Regions from separate parts of the Streptomyces sp. NPDC043685 genome, predicted to be linked through region 1. Evidence: predicted binding sites of a transcription regulator. Region 1 holds the regulator's gene; the other holds the start of a gene.
What was found. The regulator HspR, encoded in region 1, represses chaperone genes until heat shock. The targets are predictions, from matches to a motif close to TTGAGNNNNNNNNNCTCAA.
Positions count from the first base shown of each region.

Region 1 (3,406 bases):
CCGGGATGTCCTTGTCCGTGGGGCTGTCGACCTTGTCGCGGGTGAGGGAGGCGAACTGGATGTCGCGGCCCTGGACCTTGGCGACGGCCATCTCCGCGGCGTTCTCCGCCTCCTGCGGGTAGGACTTGTACACGCTCATGTACTGCTCGCCGCTGATGATCCGCTGCACGGCCGGCAGCTCCGCGTCCTGCCCGGTGATGGGGGGCAGGTCGCTCACGCCCGCGGTCTCCAGGGCCTTGACGATGCCGCCCGCCATGCCATCGTTGGCGGAGTAGACCGCCGCGATGTTCCCCTTGCCGATCTTCGCGATCGCCTTCGCCATGTTGGCTTCGGCGTTCTCCGGCTTCCAGTCCGCGGTGTCGAAGGACGCGGCGATGGTCACCTTGCCGTTCAGCTCGGACATCGCCCCGGCCTTGAACTGCTTGGCGTTCGGGTCCGTCGGCGAGCCGTTCATCATGACGATCTTGTCGGACAGGCTCGCCTTCTCGCCGATGGCCTCCAGCAGGGTGCGGCCCTGGACCTCGCCGACGAGCTCGTTGTCGAAGGAGATGTACGCGTCGATCGGGCCCTCGGCCAGCCGGTCGTAGGCGATGACCGGGATGCCGGCCTCCTTCGCCTTCTCCACGCCACTGGCGATGGCGTGCGAGTCGACGGCGTCCAGCAGGATCACGTCGACCCGGTCGTCGATCATCTGCTGCAACTGGCTCGCCTGCTTGTCCGCGTTCGCCTCGGCGTTGGCGTAGGCGACGCGGCCCTTGTCGTTGGTGAGCGACTCGACCTTCGTCTTGATGATCGGGTAGTCGAAGTTCTCGTACCGCGTGTTCGCCTTCTCCGGCAGCAGCAGACCGACGGTGATGTCGTTGCCCTTGGCCGGGCTCGCGTCGTCACTGCTCCCCGTCGCGTTGAGCACGCCGCAGCCGGCGAGCGTGACGGACATCGCGGCCGCGGCCACGGATATGGAGATACGACGACGCATGCGGGGGCTCACTTCGCGTGTGATTCGGACGTGGGCACAACATTGGTGCCCATGTGACTGAAAAGCCAACGCGGAGGCGCCCCCCAGCGTCAAGCGGAACCACTTAACGAGATGACAACACCACGCTCCGCAAGCGTTGTGAAGACTCTGCGGAATCATCTTCAAGTGCCGTGCACCACTCGGTCATCGCCCGGAGGGCCAGCGAAACCGGGGCAAGACCTCCAAAGCAGGCGAAAGGGGCCGAGAGTCAACTCCCGGCCCCTTCACCCGCGTACACGCGTCAGTCGGACTGCTGCTGCCTCTTCGGCCGCCACACCACCAGCGCGCTGGTCTGCTGCACCTCCTGGTACGGCACCAGATCGCGGCGGTACGACGCGTGCACCGCCGCCTCGCGCTGGCGCATCGCCGCCGCCGCGCCGTCGAGCGCGTCCTGCATCTCGGCGATCCGGGCCTGGAGCGCGGCGACCTGGTTCTCCAGTTCGATGATGCGCTTGATTCCGGCCAGGTTGATGCCCTCGTCCTGCGACAACTGCTGGACGGTGCGCAGCAGTTCGATGTCACGGGCCGAGTAGCGGCGGCCCCGGCCCGCGGTGCGGTCCGGAGACACCAGGCCCAGCCGGTCGTACTGGCGCAGGGTCTGGGGGTGCAGGCCGGACAGCTGGGCCGCCACCGAGATGACGTAGACCGGGGTCTCCTCGGTCAGTTCATACGGATTGCGCCGACGACCGTCCATCTGACTCATGCTCCCTTCGCGGCCTGGAACAGCTCCGCCCGCGGATCCTCACCCGCGGTCGCCTCGCGATACGCCTCGAGTGCGTCACGAGCCTTCCCCGACAGGTCCTTCGGAACACTCACCTCGACGGTGACCAGGAGGTCGCCGCGGGTGCCGTCCTTGCGGACCGCGCCCTTGCCACGGGCGCGCATGGTGCGCCCGTTGGGCGTGCCCGGAGGCAGCTTCAGCGTCACGGGCGGGCCGCCCAGGGTGGGCACCCGCACCTCGCCGCCGAGGGCCGCCTCGGAGAAGGTCACCGGGACGGTGACCGTGAGGTTGTCCTCCTTGCGGCCGAACACCGGGTGGGAGTCGACGTGCACGACGACGTACAGGTCGCCCGCCGGGCCGCCGCGCTCGCCCGGTGCTCCCTTGCCGCGCAGCCGGATCCGCTGGCCGTCGCTGACGCCCGCGGGAATGCGCACCTGCATGGTCCGCGAGGACTTGGCCCGGCCGCTGCCCTTGCAGACCTCGCAGGCGTTCTCCGCGATCAGGCCGCGGCCCTTGCAGTCCGGGCAGGGGTCGGTGAGGGAGAAGCCGCCACCACTGCCCCGGGCGACCTGCCCGGTGCCGACGCAGGTCGGGCACACGCGCGGTGTGCCGTTCTTGTCGCCGGTGCCCGAACAGGCCTTGCAGGGCGACTGCGAGGACATGCGCAGCGGGACGGTCGCGCCCTCGATCGCCTCGGTGAAGCTGAGCGTGACCTCGGACTCGATGTCCTGGCCGCGCCTGGGCTGCGTCCGCGCACCCGGGCCCGCGCCGCCGCGGTTGAACAAGCCCCCGAAGACGTCACCGAGCCCGCCGCCGAAGCCGCCGGCTCCCTGGCCGCCCTGGGCGCCGCCTCCGAAGAGGTCGCCCAGGTCGAAGTTGAAGGAGCCTCCCGCGCCGCCCGGCCCCGGGCGGAAGCCGCCGTTGCCGAAGAGGGCGCGCGCGTCGTCGTACTCCTTGCGCTTCTTGGGATCGCCGAGGACGTCGTTGGCCTCGGAGATCTCCTTGAAGCGCTCCTCCGCCTTGACGTTTCCCTTGTTGGCGTCCGGGTGGTTCTCGCGGGCGAGCTTCCGGTACGCCTTCTTGATCTCGGCCTCGGTGGCGTCCTTGGGGACGCCGAGGACCTTGTAGTAGTCCTTCTCGATGAAGTCCTTGGTGCTCATCCTCGACGTCCCTCCTTCCCTTCGTCTATGACGTCAGCCCTCGTCCGGGCCACCGCTCTCCTTGTCGTCGGCGTCGGCGGACTCGTCCGCCTTGACCGTCTGCGCCCCCGGCTGGGGTTCGGCCACCGCCACCCGCGCGGGGCGGATGGTGCGCTCGCCGATCCGGTACCCGGGCTGCAGGATCGCGACGCACGTCGTCTCGGTGACGTCCGGTGCGTAGCTGTGCATCAGGGCTTCGTGGATCGTCGGGTCGAAGGGCTCGCCCTCCTTGCCGAACTGCTGCAGGCCCATCTTCGCCGCGGTGCTCTCCAGCGACTCGGCGACGGACTTGAAGCCGCCGACCAGTTCGCCGTGTTCGCGTGCGCGGCCGATGTCGTCGAGCACGGGCAGGAGCTCGGTCAGGAGGTTCGCGATGGCGATCTCCTTGACCGCGATCCGGTCACGCTCGACCCGGCGGCGGTAGTTCTGGAACTCGGCCTGGAGGCGCTGGAGGTCCGCCGTGCGCTCGCT
Region 1 is NZ_JBWKCH010000004.1:264,106-267,511, forward strand. Features, by position in the region: gene AC0665_RS14645 (sugar ABC transporter substrate-binding protein) at 1-976, opposite strand, end outside; gene AC0665_RS14650 (heat shock protein transcriptional repressor HspR) at 1,257-1,709, opposite strand; gene dnaJ (molecular chaperone DnaJ) at 1,715-2,896, opposite strand; gene grpE (nucleotide exchange factor GrpE) at 2,930-3,406, opposite strand, start outside.

Region 2 (3,406 bases), on a different contig from region 1:
GCACGACCTCGCCGTGCGGGCCCTCGCGACGGTCCAGCACCTCGGGAATGTCGTAAGGGGTAGCCATGGGGGCATCCTTGCAGGGGAGAGGGGTGTGACGCCTCGTGATTCACCGGCCCCGAGGGGGACGCGGGGCGGGGCTGTCGGGTTGCTGTGAATCGGCTCTCGCGTGGCGCGGATCACAGACAGCACGGGCTTCGGCGGCGAAGGCTGGGGTCCGAGGGAAGGGAGCGCCTGGAGTGGAACGCACCGCACCGCCTCATGAGACGGCCGCGCCGGCGTCGCCGGGCAGGCCCGGCCACGACGTGACGGGGCTGCTGGACGGAGTGCCGCGGCAGCGGAGCCCGCACGAGACGGTGACCTCGGGAGCGCGGGAGCCTGTCCGTGCGGCGGAACCCCGGTCGCGCACGCTCCGACCCTGGCGGCTGCTGCCCACTCCCACCGGGACGCCGTTCACCTTCGGCTACGCGGTCGTCCTCTGCCTCACCTCGCTGATCACCGCGTACGCGGACCCGGCCCTGGTGCACGCCCTGCTCCAGGGCTCCAGCACGGATGTGGCACACCTGGTGCGCACGCCGGAGCTGGTGCTGATCGGCAGCGCGCTGTGGGTGGCGGGCGGAGTGACCTCGCCGTTCGCCATCGCCTTCGTGCTGGCGCTGACCGCGCTCGAACGGCGGATAGGGGCCCTGTGCGCGGCCGGTGTCTTCCTCCTGGGGCATGTGCTGGCCACCCTCGCGACCGAGGTCCCGGTGGGCGTCGCGGTCCTGGCCGGGCATCTGCCCGACAGCTCCCTGCACCGCCTCGACTACGGCGTCAGCTTCGGCGTCGCCGCCGGCATCGGCGCCCTGGCCGGCCTGCTGCCGCTGTGGCTGCGCCTGCCGCTGCTGGCCGGCTTCGGCTGGATGCTGCTCCAGGACCTGCTCGCCTTCGCCGACCCGATGACGAACTGGGGGCACCTCATCGCCCTGGCCGTCGGCATCGCGACCTGGCCGGTGGTCCGGCGGTGGTACGCCGCGCGCCTCGCCCGGGCCGGGGGCTGACCGCGCGGCCCCTCAGGTCCGGGCGGCGGCCTGCGGCTCGTACCTGGCGCTGGTCAGTGGGGCCACCACCTGCCAGCCCAGCGCCTCGTAGAGCCCTCGCCCCGCGGGCGTCCCGGCCAGGACGCCGGTCCGGGCCCCCTGCCGGACGGCGGCGTTCTGCAAGGTCCACATGACGAGGCTGCCCAGGCCCTTGCGGCGGTGTCCGGGGGCCGTCTCGATCTGGTCGACGACGGCGGTCCGGCCCGTGGGGGCGATCTGGCCGCGGGCCGCCAGGGACCCGTCCGGCGCGGCCACCATCAGACGGGTCACTCCGCCGCGCGACCACTCGCGCAGCCGGTAGCCGTCGGGCACGGCCGGAGTGCCGGCCGCCGCCAGCGGGACCGTCATCAGGAAGCCGGGCTCGGGGTCGATCCACCAGTCGCCGTCCAGCCAGCCGGAGACCACCGAGGGGTCGCGGAACGCCTTCAGCCACACGCCCCGCCCGGTCACCGCGTCGGCCACCTTGCGGACGGTCGCCTCGTCGAGGTCCTCGCCCGTCGCGCCGAACACATGCCGTGTGACGTGGCCGTACATCCCCATGTCGATCGTCCGGCCCCACGGCTCGGTGAGGGGCGGGGCCGCCCCGCGCGATACGACCCATCCGTCCACCCACGCCTGCACGGTGCTGTCCACGCCATCCCCTGTAATGAGTGCAACGCCAGATCATCTATTACCCAGGTGACCTTACGCGCCCTCCCCGCCCGGGCGTCATCGGTGATCGCTGACAGCGAACAGCCGGTGGGGAACATCCGGGGCCCTCCCGAGCATTGAGTCGGCATAGCTCAACTTGACTGCCGAAGGGGAGATCATGGCTGCTGAGTCCACGGCGTTCACACCGCTCACCCTGCCCGTGCTGCCGCTCGACGGAGAGGTCGTGCTGCCCGGGATGGTGGTCCCGCTGGACCTGAGCGATTCCGAGGTCCGTGCCGCGGTGGAGGCCGCACAGGCCGCTGCCCGGTCAACGCCCGGAAAGCCCCGGGTACTCCTGGTGCCACGCATCGACGGGACGTACGCGAACACCGGTGTGCTCGGCACCGTCGAGCAGGTCGGCCGGCTGGCCGACGGTGACCCGGGCGCGCTGATCCGCGGCCGGGGGCGGGTGAGGATCGGTGCGGGGACGACCGGTCCCGGCGCGGCCCTCTGGGTCGAGGGCACCAGCGTCGACGAGACCGTCCCGGAGCCGCTTCCCGGGCAGGTCGCCGAACTGGTCAAGGAGTACAAGGCCCTCGCCACCGCGTGGCTGCGCAAGCGCGGTGCCTGGCAGGTCGTCGACCGGGTCCAGGCCATCGACGACGTCTCGGCGCTGGCCGACAACTCCGGCTACTCGCCGTTCCTGACCACCGACCAGAAGATCGCACTGCTGGAGACCACCGACCCGGTGGCCCGGCTCAAGCTCGCCACCCAGCAGCTGCGCGACCACCTCGCCGAGCAGGACGTGGCCGAGACCATCGCCAAGGACGTCCAGGAGGGCGTCGACAAGCAGCAGCGCGAGTTCCTGCTGCGGCGCCAGCTCGAAGCCGTCCGCAAGGAGCTGCGCGAGCTGAACGGCGAGGCGGGCAAGGACCCCGCTGAGGAGTCCGACGACTACCGCGCCCGCGTGGAGGCCGCCGACCTGCCCGAGAAGGTCCGCGAGGCCGCCCTGAAGGAGGTCGACAAGCTGGAGCGCTCCTCCGACCAGTCGCCCGAGGGCTCGTGGATCCGCACCTGGCTCGACACGGTCCTTGAGATGCCGTGGAACGAGCGCACCGAGGACGCCTACGACATCCAGGGCGCCAAGGAGGTGCTGGACGCCGAACACTCCGGCCTGGAGGACGTCAAGGAGCGCATCACCGAGTACCTGGCGGTGCGCAAGCGGCGCAACGACCGGGGTCTGGGCGTCATCGGCGGGCGGCGCGGCGGTGCCGTGCTCGCGCTCGTCGGACCGCCCGGCGTCGGCAAGACCAGCCTCGGCGAGTCCGTCGCCCACGCGATGGGCCGCAAGTTCGTCCGCGTCGCCCTCGGCGGCGTGCGCGACGAGGCCGAGATCCGCGGCCACCGGCGCACCTACGTCGGCGCGCTGCCGGGCCGTGTCGTGCGGGCCATCAAGGAGGCCGGGTCGATGAACCCGGTCGTGCTGCTCGACGAGATCGACAAGGTCGGCTCGGACTTCCGGGGCGACCCGGCCGCCGCCCTGCTCGAAGTGCTCGACCCGGCGCAGAACCACACCTTCCGGGACCACTACCTGGAGGTCGAACTGGACCTGTCGGACGTGGTCTTCCTCGCCACCGCCAACGTCCTGGAGGCGATCCCGGAGGCCCTGGCCGACCGCATGGAGATCGTCCGTCTCG
Region 2 is NZ_JBWKCH010000001.1:870,520-873,925, forward strand. Features, by position in the region: gene AC0665_RS04110 (spermidine synthase family protein) at 1-67, opposite strand, end outside; gene AC0665_RS04115 (rhomboid-like protein) at 240-1,040, shown strand; gene AC0665_RS04120 (GNAT family N-acetyltransferase) at 1,053-1,712, opposite strand; gene lon (endopeptidase La) at 1,888-3,406, shown strand, end outside.
Region 2: the regulator HspR is predicted to act here: its motif matches at 1,847-1,865, upstream of lon (endopeptidase La).